DNA from 2 places in the Rhodococcus sp. 05-340-2 genome. Region 2 is predicted to be linked to the other one. Evidence: riboswitches for the same ligand, from Rfam matches in the RefSeq annotation. Region 2 holds a riboswitch; the other holds the start of a gene.
What was found. Region 2 has a riboswitch for thiamine pyrophosphate ahead of CH271_RS23320 (3-oxoacyl-ACP reductase). Riboswitches for the same ligand answer to the same signal wherever they lie in the genome.
Positions count from the first base shown of each region.

Region 1: linked by a shared signal. The riboswitch ahead of CH271_RS07785 (TenA family protein) and the one ahead of CH271_RS23320 (3-oxoacyl-ACP reductase) in region 2 are both predicted to bind thiamine pyrophosphate.

Region 1 covers NZ_NOYU01000011.1:41,045-48,788, forward strand. Annotated here, with positions in the region: gene CH271_RS29190 (hypothetical protein) at 35-682, shown strand; gene CH271_RS07780 (sugar porter family MFS transporter) at 801-2,198, shown strand; TPP riboswitch at 2,262-2,361, shown strand; gene CH271_RS07785 (TenA family protein) at 2,355-3,077, shown strand; gene CH271_RS07790 (ABC transporter substrate-binding protein) at 3,074-4,087, shown strand; gene CH271_RS07795 (ABC transporter permease) at 4,065-4,901, shown strand; gene CH271_RS07800 (ABC transporter ATP-binding protein) at 4,894-5,631, shown strand; gene CH271_RS07805 (LCP family protein) at 5,678-6,955, opposite strand; gene CH271_RS07810 (FMN-dependent NADH-azoreductase) at 6,976-7,632, opposite strand; gene CH271_RS07815 (helix-turn-helix domain-containing protein) at 7,706-7,744, shown strand, end outside.
Region 2 covers NZ_NOYU01000038.1:136,527-144,270, forward strand. Annotated here, with positions in the region: gene CH271_RS29005 (DUF6131 family protein) at 233-388, opposite strand; gene CH271_RS23295 (helicase-related protein) at 482-2,431, opposite strand; gene CH271_RS23300 (type 1 glutamine amidotransferase) at 2,480-3,193, shown strand; gene CH271_RS23305 (alpha-hydroxy-acid oxidizing protein) at 3,203-4,381, shown strand; gene CH271_RS23310 (alpha-amylase family protein) at 4,381-5,676, shown strand; gene CH271_RS23315 (hypothetical protein) at 5,669-5,980, opposite strand; TPP riboswitch at 6,086-6,178, shown strand; gene CH271_RS23320 (3-oxoacyl-ACP reductase) at 6,227-6,988, shown strand; gene CH271_RS23325 (LLM class flavin-dependent oxidoreductase) at 6,990-7,744, shown strand, end outside.

The DNA of each region.
Region 1 (7,744 bases), on a different contig from region 2:
ACAGCGTCGACGCCCGCGAGCGAAGGAACCGTCGATGAAGAGAATCGGATGTGCCGCAGTGGCAGTCGTCGGGGCATGTCTGCTCGGAGCCTGCGGTTCGAGCGGCGGAGGCGACGGACCGATGGCGACCGTGATCACCGACCGCCCCACCCCGATCACCACGGCTCCCTCCGCCCCCTCTGCCGCGCCGGCATCACCGTCCACCGCAGCGACCACCACGCCGACGTCCACCACGGCGACACCGACGAGTCCTGCTGCACCCCAGGCGAAACCGCAGGACTACGCAGGCAAGGCACCCGGCTGGTACTACTTCTCGAGCCCCAGCGGAAAGTTCGAGTGCGGTATCGCCGTCCTCGAATCCTCGATCGCCGGATGCCACGGGTCGCTCCCTGCTTCGGCACCCGAGGTTCCCGGCAGCGGGGCGTCGGAAACGGCGGTGAAACCCAATGCCGTGCAGCTGATCGCTGGATCACCGGCGAAGTTCGAGAGCCTCGGCGATCCCAAGTTCCACCGTTTCGACGGTCCTGCGGCAGCCTTGCCGTACGGCGAGGAGCTCACCGTCCCCGGAAGCGGCTCCACCAACGGCCTTCGGTGCAGCGTCGACGAGCAGACCGGAGTCACGTGCACCGATCAGGTCGGCCACGGTTTCACCGTCTCGGACGATGATTTCGACCTTCGTTGACGGTCTCGTTCGCTCAGCAAATTACCAGGCGTAATGTCCGGGGACGGTACGACAATTCCTGCCGTACGGTCTCCCCAGCGGCCGACGCCCGTGCGCGCGGCCGGAAGGTGCATCACTCATGAATCAGACCTCGGACCGCCACACAGCGAAGGTCATCGGCGTCAGCATCGCCGCTGCTGTGGGCGGATTCCTGTTCGGCTTCGACAGTTCCGTCATCAACGGCGCTGTCGACTCGATCGAAGATCACTTCCTCCTCGGCTCGTTCACCACCGGCTTCGTGGTCGCGATCGCCCTCATCGGCTGCGCGGTGGGTGCCTGGTTCGCCGGCAGCCTCGCAGACCGTTGGGGACGCAAGAAGGTCATGCTGCTCGGCTCGGCCCTGTTCGTCGTTTCGTCGATCGGTTCGGGACTGGCGTTCAGCGTCCCCGACCTCATGCTCTGGCGAGTGCTCGGTGGACTGGGAATCGGCATCGCCTCGGTGATCGCACCGGCGTACATCGCCGAGATCGCTCCGGCCAAGTGGCGCGGTTCCTTGGCCTCGCTCCAGCAATTGGCCATCACCATCGGCATTTTCGCCGCTCTGCTGTCCGACGCCCTCCTCGCGGGTGCCGCGGACGGGGCGTCCAACGACCTGTGGTTCGGCATCGAGGCCTGGCGCTGGATGTTCCTGGTCGGCGTCGTACCGGCGCTGGTGTACGGGTTGTTGGCAACCCTGATCCCGGAGTCTCCGCGCTACCTCGTCGGTCAGCATCTCGACGAGGAAGCCGCCAGAGTCCTCGCCGAGATCACCGGCGAACTGCATCCGGACGAGCGCGTCCACGAGATCAGGCTGACACTGCGCAAGGAGTCACGCTCGTCGTTCGCCGACATTCGCGGTCCGAAGTTCGGCCTGCAACCCATCGTCTGGGTGGGCATCACGATGGCCGTGCTGCAGCAGTTGGTCGGCATCAACGCGATCTTCTACTACTCGACGACGCTGTGGCGCTCGGTCGGCTTCAGTGAGGATCAGTCGTTCACGACGTCGGTCATCACCGCCGTGATCAACGTGGTCATGACGTTCGTGGCGATTCTGTTCGTCGACCGAATCGGTAGGCGCAAGCTGCTGATGGCGGGCTCGATCGGCATGTTCGGCGGACTCGTCATGGCGTCGGTGGCGTTCTCGCAGGCGACCGGCAGCGGCGACGACGTCACGTTGCCTGCTCCGTGGGGTGCGATCGCGCTGATCGGCGCCAATCTTTTCGTCATATTCTTCGCATCCACCTGGGGTCCGATCATGTGGGTCATGCTCGGTGAGATGTTCCCCAACCGCATGCGGGCCATGGCACTCGGCATCGGCACTGCAGCCAACTGGATGGCCAACTTCGCTGTCACGCTTGCCTTCCCGCCGCTGACGTCGTCTGTGGGACTGTGGGTGATCTACGCAGGATTCGCTGTGTTCGCCGCACTCTCGTTCTTCTTCGTCAAGGCCAAGATCCGGGAGACCAAGGGTATGGAGCTCGAAGACATGCTGGGCTGAACCCGGACCGCAGATACAGGGGCGGCAGCAGTGCCACCGGGTGACCGGTGTTACTGTCACTGTCGTTCTGACACGGGGTGTGTCCGCCGATGCGGATGCTGAGATCAAACCCGCCGAACCTGATGCAGGTAATACTGACGAAGGGATGTCAAGGCGATGACGCCTGTTGTATCTGCGGACCCGGTCCGCTTCACCGATCGACTGTGGAATGCCTCCGAGGACATTCGACGCGCGATCGACGACCTCGAATTTCTTCGACTACTCGGGGCCGGGACGCTTCCGCTCGACGCGTTCCGTAGGTACCTCGAACAGGACTCACTCTATCTCGGTGGGTACGTGAAGTCGCTGTCACTGCTGGCAGCACATGCACCGAACCCGTTCGCCGGAGCATTCTGGGCAAGCGCTGCTGCGAGCGCGATGGACGAGGCCGCGTCGCACGAGGCGATGCTGACCGGTGGAGCGCTGCCCCCGTCGACCCGGACGCCCGAGCCTTCACCGGCATGCCTCGGTTACACGTCCTACCTGACCGCGACGGCGGCAACCGAACCGTATCCTGTTGCAGCAGCAGCTGTTCTGCCGTGCTTCTGGATCTACGCAGACGTCGGCCGCTCACTCGCCGGTGCAGCGAGGGCGGTTCTCGATCGCGATCCCGACCACCCGTACGCGCAGTGGGTGGCCGCGTACGACGCACCCGAATTCCATGCCATCGTCGACGCTGCCAAGACCTTCGTCGATGACGCCGCAGCGGCCGCGACGCCGGCGCAGCGCGAGCAGATGATCGACGCCTTCGTCGTCGCGTCGCGGTACGAATTGATGTTCTGGGACAGCGCATTACATCCCACCCCATGGCCCCTGGCCGAGAGTGCGGTGTACGCATGAGAACCACTCGAATCCTCGCGGCGTTGGCGGCGGCAGTCGTTGCCACGACCGGACTGGCGGGCTGCTCCGACTCGACGGACTCCGACACCATTCGGTTCGCGTTGGACTGGACGCCGAACACGAACCACACCGGCCTGTATGTCGCCCTGCAGGAGGGCTATTTCGCCGACGCCGGCCTGGACGTGGAGATTCTGCCGTACAACAACACCGCGGCGGACACTCTCGTCGATGCCGGAAACGCCGAGTTCGGCATCAGCACACAGAGTTCGGGCGTATTCGCGACCTCCGCAGGCGCGCAGACAGTGTCCGTCCTTGCGCCGCTGCAGCATTGGGCTACCGGCATCGGAGTTCGCGCCGATCGAGACGACATCCCGAGCCCGAAGGCACTCGACGGGAAGGTCTACGCCGGGTTCGGCGAGTCCGGTGAGCAGGCCGGACTCGAGAAGGTCATTCAGAACGACGGCGGCACAGGCGAATACGAAACGGTGGTACTGGGCACCTCGGCGTACGAGGCGGTGTACTCCGGTACCGCCGACTTCACCGTCTCCTACTTCGCGTGGGAAGGCATCGAAGCCGAGCACAGCGGAACGCCGATGAAATACTTCGACTACACCGACTATGGGTTTCCGGACGCCTACGCCATCACGATCAGCGGCAACGAGCCCTGGCTCGCAGCCCATCCGGACCAGGCCGAGAAGTTCGTCCAGGCACTTCAGCGCGGCTACCAACTCGCCGCCGACGATCCGGACAGGGCCGCACAGGATCTGATCGACGCCAATCCGGGAACCTTCACCGACGAGTCTCTCGTCTTCGAGAGCCAGGAGATGCTCGCAGCGAAGTACATGAAGGACTCCACTGGCGAGGTAGGACGACAGAGTCTCGACAAGTGGACCGCGTACTCGAAATTCCTCTACGACAGCGGTGTGCTGGCCGATCAGAACGGCGCGCCTCTGACTGCGGAGCCGGACTGGTCGACCTACTTCACCAATGACTACCTCGGCAATCGATGAGTCGGTAGCCGCTGACCGAGGTTCCTACTCGTTCAGCGGTATCCGAGCCTCGCTTCGTTGGGCGTGGCCCGCCCTGACCGTCGTCGTACTGCTCATCGCCGCCTGGCAGATCTACGTCGAGATCAGCGGCATCCGGCCGCAGGTGCTGCCGTCTCCCGGCCGAGTGGTGGTCCAGGGTTGGGCGCAACGCGATGCGATCGCCGAGAATGCGGCGGCGACTCTGCAGGTGACCCTGGTCGGGTTCGCGGTCTCCCTGGCCCTGGCATGGCTGCTGGCCATCGCGGTGGATTTCTCGCCGTGGCTGCGGCGCGCGTTCGTACCCCTCTTCGTCGTATCGCAGACGCTTCCGATCATCGCGATCGCGCCGCTGTTGATCATCTGGTTCGGCTTCGGGCTGCTTCCGAAGATCCTGGTCATCGCGTTGGCCACGTTCTTCCCGATGGCCATCGGGCTCATCGAGGGTTTCGCGGCGGCCGATCGAGACGCGAGATCACTGCTGGCCAGCATGGGCGCCTCGCGCTGGCAACAGTTTCGATACGTGCGGCTACCGTCGGCGCTCCCCCGATTCTTCACCTCACTTCGCATCGGAATCACCTACGCGGTGGTCGGTGCGATCTTTGCTGAATATGCCGGGGCCAGTGCGGGACTCGGCATCTACATGAGCCAACAGAAGAACTCTTTTCGTACCGATCTGGTTCTCGCCGCGGTTGCCGTGACTGCCGTGATCAGCGTGGTCCTGTTCGTCTCCACCTTCCTGGTGGAGCGGTTCGTCGCTCCTTGGGCGCGCCACGGTTCGGCGGGTCTTGATGTCTGACTCCGACACCTGCATCGATGTTCGCGATCTCACCAAATCATTCGGCGACAAGCCCGTACTCGACGGCATGTCGTTCGGTGTTCGGCCCGGCGAGTTCGTGTCGATCATCGGCCCGAGCGGTTCCGGTAAGAGCACGGTGTTCAACATGCTGGCCGGACTCGACAGGCCCGACTCCGGCACGGTGCGAGTACCACCGTGCGCCTACATGCCTCAGAAAGACCTGCTGTTTCCGTGGCGTTCGGTGTTGGACAACACCACCCTCGGGCTCGAAGTGCAGGGCATTGCCAAGAAGGAGGCGCGGGCGCGGGCACGCGAGCTGTTCCCGGTGTTCGGTCTGGACGGGTACGAGTCGGCCAGACCGTCCGAACTCTCCGGCGGCATGCGCCAACGAGCGGCGCTGCTGCGCACGGTGGTGCAGGGACGATCGGTACTGCTGCTCGACGAACCGTTCGGAGCGCTGGACTCGTTGACCAGGAGCGACATGCAGGCCTGGTTGCAGCAGGTCTGGTCGGAGTTTCGGTGGACCGTGCTGATGGTCACGCACGACATCCGAGAAGCGGTCTATCTCTCCGATCGCGTGATCGTCCTCTCCCCCAGACCCGCCCACGTCCGACGGCAGATCGAGGTGACGCTGCCCCGCCCGCGCGGGCTCGAGATCGTCACGACGCCGCAGTTCGCGGCCGTGGAGAAGCAGCTGATGGACGTTCTGCTCAGCACGCCGACCCTCTGACCGGTACCGCGCGAGTTCGGTCGACAAGGCTCAGTCGACACAGGGGTCAGTCGACACAGGGAATGCCGCCGTCGCTGTGCACACCCTCGTCGGGGGCTGTTGCCGGATCCAGGGACGGATCCGGCGCAGCGACCTCGAGCGGGGGCAGCTCCGTTCCCGGATCGGGTGCCGCGGTGATCGGCGGTGCGGGCGGCGGCGCGTCATCGATCAACCGCGCTGCCTCGGCCCTGATGGCGTCGACGTCGACGAGGTTGACGTCCTGCCCGTCGATCGTGTCGTAGCCCGTGATCGGGAGCGTGTAGAAATCGATGTCGCCCTGCATGACTGCACCGGCTCCCCCTGCGAGCTTCACCGGATCCAGGGATGCGTCGATCACGACGTCGTCCTTGGTGCCCGCTACGAGCGCCCGGAGTTCGCCGATGTTCGCCATGACACCGGAGGAGCTGAGCTTGGCCATCACTCCGGCCACGAAGGCCTGCTGTCGCTTGGTTCGATCGAGATCGCCGTTGTCGAGGCCGTGGCGTTGCCGGACGAAGGACAGTGCCTGCGAGGCGCTCAGTTCTTGCGTGCCCGCAGCGAAGTCCGCCCCCGAGTAGTTGTCGTGTACCGGATTGTTCAGGCACACCTGAATGGGTCCGACAGCTGCCGCGACGTCGTAGAAGCCCAGAAGGTTGACTTCTGCAAAATGATCGATCGGCACGTCGAGCAGATCACGAACCGCGGTCAACGTCGACCGTCGTCCCGCGTCGCGCGCTCGTCGCTCCCGTTCGGCCGGATCGGTGACGCCCTCGTCGAGCAACTGTGTATCGGCGTCGGCTTTCGCAAGTCCGTACGCTTCCTTGATCTTTCGCTTGCCGTATCCGGGAACGTCGACGTAGTCGTCGCGAGGTATCGACAGCGCCGTCGCGCGCCCGCCGTCGGCCGGAAGGTGCACCAGCAACAGGGTGTTGGTGTTGTATCCCCCCACGTCGCTGTCGCCTGCATGCAGCGCGTCGGTGACGAACTCGGAAGGTAGGTCGTTGCCGTCCATGTCCTTGCGGCTGTCGAGGCCGATCAACAGGATGTCGGTGTCCTCGCCGTTGCCACTCGGATCGTTGTTCGCGATGCCGTCGAGCGCGTTCGAGGTGGTCAGTCCCGTGGTGGCTTCGCGGTACACCGCGAACCCGATTCCGCTGACCACGATCGAGCCCACTGCCGCAGTGGCGACGAACACCCGGCCGATTCGGAGCGCGAGGCCTCGATCGCGCGACGGCTTCCTGATGCGATGACGCCCCGATCCACGTTCACCGCGGGTGGTGTCGTTGCCTGGGCCGTTCGAGAGCACCTCGCCAGGCTACTCGGCTCTCACCTGGTGGTAGCTCCACCCAATCGCCGCGCGAGATCGTCGACGGCGGAGAACGCCGCCTCGAGATTGGCTCGCGCCTGCGGAATCTGCGGCGCGAGTGCCGGCACCCGCTCGGCGAGAGTCAGATCGACCGGGACGAAGTGGACATCCATTCCCAGCGCGACTCCGAGCACCTGTCGCAGTTGTGCGGTGGTGTGGTCGGTGGACGCGTTGTCGGTACCGGGGGTGTAGTCGTTTCCCCGACTGGTCACCACGACCACGGGCTTGCCGACGAGAGGTGCCGTGTCGCTGTCGAACGGCACGGTGATGCCCGGAACGTGTACGTAGTCGATCCATGCCTTCAGGGTCGACGGGATCGACCAGTTGTACATCGGCGCACCGATCAACACCACGTCCGCCGAGATCAGTTCCTCGATCAGTTCGACCTGCAACGCCTCGGCGGATGGATCGACGGTTTCGTCGGCGGTTCGCAGATGAGGTGCCCAGTGCAGCGCAGACGTGGGTAGGTGCGGCAGCGGACTCGAATGCAGGTCTCGAGGGATCACCGAGTGGTCGGTGCCGATGCCGTGCCAGGCGTCCGAGAAGCGGGCCGTCACCCGGCGGCTGATCGAGCCGACCGGGTCGGCGGACGAATCGAGGTGCAACAACTGCGGCACTGAACACTCCTCACATGCTGGGTGCTTCGAGCCTATGCGCACCGAGGCCGTTGCCCGCTCCTATCCTGGAAGAATGGACTTCCGATTCGTCATGCCTGCCCTCGAGTCGCGA
Region 2 (7,744 bases):
CGAGCCGATGACCGTTGCCACATCGCGTCGGTGCTCTCTCGGCCCACCGATCCCCGACGCGGTACAGAGAGCCGGCCGCGGGCTCGGGTTCGAGTGCCATCGCGCGCGCCCACTTTCGACGAATCCGCCGCATCCGATATGGACCGCCCGAAGTGGCTCCGCTGGCCGCATCGCCAACTCCGGGGGGCGCGTTCACACTAGCAGGAATCGAACGTATGTTCTAACTCGTATGTCAGAACCACGTCTTGCGGCCACCGACTGCGCGCCCCATCGAACCGAGCACCGTCAGAACCGCGCCGACGACCACCAGAATGATGCCGACAGTCGTCAAGATCGAAATGCCGGCGAAATAGCCGATGAGGGCGAGGATGATTCCGAGAACGATCATGACTACTCCTGGTGCCACTGTGAGCCCGTTACCGGCGAATGCCGATGGGACCGAAGCTACGCCACCGAGATGGAGGAATGGTCACATTTGTCGCTATTTACCGGCATCCACTTTCGCTGCGAGGAATGCCTCGGGGTCGATCAGATCTGCCTGCCCCACGATCGACCCGAGATCCGCGATGCGTTCGATGCCGGTGAGCACCATCTCTTCTTCCACCGTGCCCTCGGCGTAGCCGTAGTAACAGGTCGACGTCGTGTGGTTGTGGTCCTTGTCTATTCGGTTCGCCCGACCCTCGATCTGCCGGATGTCGATGGGTGTCCACCGAGGATCGTGGATCAGCGTCACGCGTGGTGCGAGGGTGGAGACCGTGCCCTCCGGGAGCAGTAACTCGTTGGTGTGCAGGTTGATCGCACTGGTGGTTGTCGAGACGATGACCGACGCGTCGCCGGTCTGGAACCGTCTGATCGACGCCTCCTGATCGGGGCTGCTCATACTGCCGTCGACGACTGCGACGTCGAGGCCCTCGTCGCGCAGTGTCTGCGCCAGCGCCGCGACGGACTCGCGGTAGAACATCGAGACGAACACCTGATTGCCGGCCTTGACCCACGTCCGTACCTGATCGGCCGACGCGGGAATGCGCAAGTACGAACACTTCTGGCGGAATCGCAGGGTCGCGGCACGGGTGCTCGGGTTCTTCTGCAGTACTCGCTTACCGCCGACGGCCTTCCAGATCGGTAGCCCGACTTCCTTGCGATAGTCCACCCATGCCGAGTTGTACAGGCGCTTCTGCGCGGCAGTGAGTTCCTGGCCGAGTGGCTCGCGCGGAGTCGGCGGCGAGGGGCGCGAAATGGACCACGGCACAGCACCTCCCGACAACCAGCCGTGTACGGACGCGATATCGCGGGCGCGTCGGGCCGCGTCCTCGGGCTCCCACCGCCACGTCGTCAGCCCCGTCGTCGCCTTACCTGCCTTGACGGCGAACCCGGATTCGATGAGGAACTCGGCCCACTTCATCGTCACCGCATAGCCGAGATACTCCTCGTCACCGAGGATCTCGACCCCGCGGCTGCGCTCGACCGCACGAGCCATGTACGCGAAGTGCAGGGGCTGATAACCGGGCGTGGCGGACATCCACACCACCGAGCGCGCCGCCTCCTGATATCGCCAGAGGATCTGCGACTGCTGCGATTCGATGTTCATCAGCGCATGCGATTCGTCGGCGATCACCACATCGATGTCGAATCGAAGCTCGCCGAGCGAGATGGTCCGTTTGTTCTGTGTCCGTTTGCGTTTGCCCAGGTCGGTTTCGGGAGGAACCGACAGCAGCTTCTTCGTCGACTGGTAGGTGATCAACAGCCAACGCTTGCGCTCGGACGGCTCGATGTCCGCCTCGCTGTCCGCGATGGTGCGACGCCACCCCGGCAACGCACCCTTGGGGGCCACCACCAGCACCGTGCCGATCTCGGCCGCCGACATCTGCCGAACGGCCTCGCACACCGCCAACGTCTTGCCAAGACCCGTCGAATCCATCTGCGCGAAGTAGGGGAACCCGGCCTCGAGCGCGGCGAGATGGCGTCGAACGGATTCGAGTTGAGTCTCACGCGGCTGCATCGCGCGCTCGCGCACCACCTCGTCACGCCAGTTCTCGTTGGCATCGTCCTCGAGCCACCGCTGCAGGCTGTACGGCATCGACTCGTACGGCTGCAGATACTCCGGCAGTTCGGTGCCGTAGTACGCGAACACCCGAGGCCCGGGATACCAGCGCGCCCCGGCCGCGCCCGCCGCCGACCGATCCTCGAACGGCACGTCCAGCACCCAGACGCGCTCACCGGGATCGGGAACCCGCAGATCAGGGGCAGCAGTCTTACGAGGCGACGTCTTGCGCGGCGCTGCCCGCTTGCGTGGTGCGGCCTTCTTCGGGGCAGCTTTCGTCGTTGGAGGCTCACCGTTCTTGGCGGCCGCGAACTTTCGGGCAGCGCTGCTCTGCCCGGCCTTGACGGTGCGGGCAGTGGTGGATCGGGCTGTGCGTCTACGAGGTGGCATCGGATCCAGTCTGTCGTACGGTGTGCACGAACACCGTAAAGGAGCCCTGTGACATACACGAACGACCCGCGTGCCGTAGTACTCGTCCACGATCAGGACCCTGCTCTCGCGCGACGCGACATCGGCACCCTCGACGCCGAATTGCGCACCAGGGGTTTCCAGTTGGACGTGCACTCCTTCGACCACAGCCCCGACCTCGCGCCGCCGCCGCTGTCCGACGCGCAGCTGCTGCTCGTCATGGGCTCGCCCGACGCCGCGTACGACGACACGCTGACCTGGCTCGCGCCGGAGATCGCCTACGTGCAGGACGCGGTCGACGCGCAGGTCCCGATCCTGGGTGTCTGCTTCGGTGGGCAGTTGCTCGCTCGGGTACTCGGCGGCACCGTTCGCAGGTCCGAGCGTCCCGAGTACGGATTCGTCGACGTCGAGACGTCCGCCCCCGAGCTCATCGCCCCCGGACCGTGGATGGAGTTCCACGGCGATACCTTCACCGCTCCTCCGCAGGCCACGGTGATCGCCCGCAACGAGGCCGCGCAACAGGCCTTCGTCCTCGGACCGCACCTCGGACTGCAGTTCCACCCCGAGATCGACCTCGACACCTACGACGCGTGGGCCGCTGCCTGGGACCGCGACGGCGTCGAACACGGTGTGGACGTGCACGAGATTCGCCGGGCCATCGCCGACGCCGAACCTGCCGCTCGGGTGCGTTGCTCGGCTCTGCTCGACGCATTTCTCGCCCGATCCTCGGCGGTGCCCCGGTAGGGTCGAACGATGACCGAGGCCAGGCCCAGCAACTTCAGCGATCACCAACTCGGCATCTACGCCGCCGGGATGTTCGCCCAGCAGACACCGTCGATCACCACCAACCTGGCGAGGCTGGAGGACCAGGCTGCCAAGACGCTCTCGCCCGAGGCTCTCGGCTACATCGTCGCCAGCGCGGGCAGTGGCTCGACGGCTCGTGCGAACAGGGCTGCCTTCGACCGATGGGCCATCACGCCGCGGATGCTGCGCAGCTCGGCTGCCCGCGACCACGCGTGCACCGTGCTCGGTACCGACATGCCTGCACCGCTGCTGATCGCTCCGGTGGGTATTCAGACTCTCGCGCACCCCGACGGAGAGCTCGCCACCGTCCGTGCAGCCGCGGAACTCGGTGTGCCGTACATCCATTCGACGCAGGCCTCGCACTCGTTCGAGCAGATCGCCGAGGCGGGCGGCGACGCGCCCCGCTGGTATCAGTTGTACTGGCCGACGGACGAATCGGTTCTACTGAGCTTCCTGCAGCGCGCGAAGGACACCGGGTTCACCACACTGGTGCTGACGCTCGACACGACATTGCTGGGCTGGCGGCCCGCCGATCTCGACCGCGGCTACCTTCCCTTCCTGGCCAACCTCGGCATCGAGAACTACCTGACCGATCCGGCGTTCCAGGCCGGCCTGGGGCAGCCGGTCGAGGAGAATCCTGTTGCAGCGGCCATGCATTGGGCGCAGATGTTCCCCAACCCCGGTCTCTCGTGGAAGAACCTGGCGTTCCTACGGGAGCACTGGAGCGGCCCGATCGTGCTCAAGGGAATCTGCACCGTGGGCGACGCCAGGGAGGCGGCCGCCCACGGAGTCGACGGCATCGTCGTCTCCAATCACGGCGGTCGTCAGATCGACGGGGCCAGAGCATCACTCGACGCGTTGCGGTCCATCGTCGAGGCTGTGGGCGGGGAACTGACGATCCTGTTCGACTCCGGTGTGCGCACCGGTGCCGACATGGCCAAAGCGCTGGCGCTCGGGGCCGATGCGGTTCTGCTCGGCCGACCGTTCCTCTACGGCCTGGCACTCGGCGGGCAAGAGGGCGTCGCGCACGTACTACGTTGCCTGCTCGCCGAATTCGATCTGGTGACGAGCCTCTCGGGTCACACCGGTGCGGGCGAACTGGGCCTCGACTCGATCATGGAGTCCTGATGGAGTGGACGAAGCACGCCATCTGGTGGCACCTGTACCCGCTCGGCTTCACTGGAGCGCCGGTGCACGGCTGGGACGGCGAATCCCAGTCGGATCTGCACCGGCTGAACAGAATCGAGAAGTGGCTCGACTACGCACTCGAGCTCGGTGCGTCGGGTATCGCCCTCGGTCCGATCTTCGAGTCCGAGAAGCACGGCTACGACACGGTCGACTACTACCATGTCGACGGTAGGCTCGGCACCGACGAGGACATCGACTCGCTGATCGCCGCTGCGCATTCGCGCGGCCTGAAGATCATGTTCGACGGCGTCTTCAACCATGTGGCGCAGAGCTTTCCGAAGTTCCGACAGGCTCTCGACGAGGGCCCGGACTCCGAGGCCGCGCAGTGGTTCCACCTCGATTGGTCCGGTGACGAGCCCACGCATCGCAACTTCGAGGGCCACGACGAACTGGTGGCACTCAATCACGAGAGCCCGCATGTGCAGCAGTATGTCGTGGACGTGCTGTCGCACTGGCTGGACCGTGGCGTCGACGCCTGGCGGCTCGACGCGGCCTACGCAGTGCCGCCGCGCTTCTGGGCCGCGGTACTGCCGAAGGTCCGCGAGAAACATTCGGACGCATACTTTCTCGGCGAGGTCATCCACGGCGATTACGACAGGATCGTCTCGGCGTCCACACTGGACTCGGTCACCCAGTACGAGCTGTGGAAGGCGATCTGGAGCGGTCTGAGCGAGAAGAACTTCTTCGAGCTCTCCCATGCGCTGGAGCGCCACAACGGGTGGCTCGACGCCTTCGTGCCCGCCACGTTCGTCGGAAATCACGACGTCAATCGCATTGCCAGCGTCATCGAGGACGAGCGACATCTGGTGCATGCGTTGGTGGTTCTGTTCACCGTGGGCGGTATGCCCATGGTCTACTACGGCGACGAGCAGGCCTTCCGCGGTATCAAGGAGGACCGAGTCGGCGGCGACGACGAGGTGCGTCCGGAGTACCCCGACACGTCCGACGATCTCGCCCCGTACGGCTGGCCGGTCTTCCGTATTCATCAGGAGCTGATCGGTGTACGGCGTCGAAACCCGTGGTTGTACTCCGCGCGCACCGAAACGCTCGAACTGACGAACACCGCACTCGTCTTCCGAGCGTCTGCCGACAACGAATCCATCGCTGTGGCACTGAATCTCGGCGACGACACCATCGACTACGCGGTCGAGGGTAGCGACGTGATCGCCGGCGAGGCACATCTGGACGGCGGCAGGATCACGGTGCCCGCGCACGGCTGGGCGATCGTCAGCTGAGTGCTCTGGCCGCCTTGGCGCGGTCGAAGAACGCCAGCAGGTACGGCAACTGCTCGTCGGTGACGGTGAACTTCATTCGGTCGCCCGCGTAGCCGATGCTGCCGTCGGATGCTCGCAGACCGAGGACGATCTTGGTGCCGTCCCGGGTCGGCTTCGCGTCCACACCCAGATGATCGACGTGCCAGCGACAGCGCCCGCCCGATGCGATCCTCACGGCGGCGTCGAACACCTCGACAGTCCGGTGGTCGAGAACGAAGATGACGTTCTCGTCGAGGCGATACTCCAGGTAGACGCGTTCGGCCATGGCGGCACAGTAACTTGTCATCGTCGTATTCGGATATCTATCGACTGAGCTAGAGAGCCGTATCGACGGCAATGCAGCGCCATATCGAGGCCTGTGGGTACAGTCGAGCGCGACACGGGGTGCCCCCAGGGGCTGAGAACACACCCGTCGAACCTGATCTGGTTAGGACCAGCGAAGGGAATGTCGTGACGTTCGGTATTCCTGTCCCCTCGTGACGGTCCCGACCTCGAACGAGAGGCGAGGCGCATGAAATTCGACGAGCAGACGGTGTTGATCACCGGCGGTGGACGCGGACTGGGAGCGGCCATAGCCGCAGCGTTCGCGGGTCAGGGTGCACGTGTGGTGATCGATTACCGCAACAGCAAAGATGCTGCCGAGGCGCTGGCAGACCGGCTCGGCGAGAACGCGATCGCAGTGCAGGGTGACGTCACCGACGAGTCGGCCGTCGCCGCGCTGTTCGGCACTGCACGTGAACACTTCGGCACCCCGATCACCACCGTCGTCAACAACGCGTTGGCCGATTTCTCGTTCGACGGAGATGCGCGGCCCAAGGCCGACACCATCACCTGGGAGCGCTTCGATACCCAGTTGCGTGGCAGCGTCCGCGCGGCGTTGCTCACCACCCAGGCCGCGCTGCCGGGTATGCGCGAGGCGGGGTTCGGCCGAATCATCAACGTGGGCACAAACTTGTTCCAGAATCCAGTGGTGCCTTACCACGACTACACGGCCTCCAAGGCGGCGCTGCTCTCGCTGACCCGCACTCTGTCCGCAGACCTGGGCGCAGACAACATCACCGTCAACATGGTCTCGGGTGGACTGCTGCGCACCACCGACGCCAGCTCCGCGACCCCGGCCGAGGTATTCGACTTCATCGCCGCCTCGACCCCGTTGCAGCGCGTCACCACCCCCGAGGAATTCGCCGACGCACTGCTGTTCTTCGCTTCGCCGTGGGCGCGGTCGGTGACCGGCCAGAATCTCGTCGTCGACGGCGGCCTGGTCAAGGACTGACATGCACCTCAACGCTTTTCTCTACGGTTGTGGCCACCACAGTGCGGCGTGGCGTCATCCCGAGTCGCGAGTGGAGGACCTGGGCGATATCTCGTACTACGAGGAACTCGCCCAGCTCGCCGAACGGGGAAAGTTCGATGCGGTGTTCTTCGCCGACGGACATTCGGTGCGCGACCCCGCCGGAGCCGGAACCTGGTTCCTCGAGCCGATCACCGCTCTGTCGGCCATGGCCAGGGCCACCACGCATATCGGTCTCGTCACCACGGTGTCGTCGACGTTCTACACCCCGTTCCATGCTGCACGGATGTTGGCGTCGCTCGATCACATCAGCGGTGGCCGTGCCGGCTGGAATGTAGTCACCTCCATGTTCGACGCCGAAGCACGCAACCACGGGATGGACGTCATCCCGGCTCGCGAGGAGCGCTATGCGCGCGCCGAGGAGTTCGTCGATACGGCTTTGGCGCTGTGGGATTCGTGGGACGCCGACGCGTTGACGCTCGATCGCGCCGGGGCCTATGCGGACCCGACCAAGGTGCATGCCATCGACCACGATGGCAAGCACTTTCGGGTCGACGGCCCGCTGACGGTGCCTCGTTCACCGCAGGGGAGGCCGGTGTTGTTCCAGGCCGGGGCGTCGGGTCCGGGTCGTGATCTCGCTGCCGCGTACGCCGAGGCAATCTATGCCGTCGCCTACGATCTTGTTGCCGCGCAGAGCTATTACGAGGACGTGAAGACGCGAATCCGCCACGCGGGCCG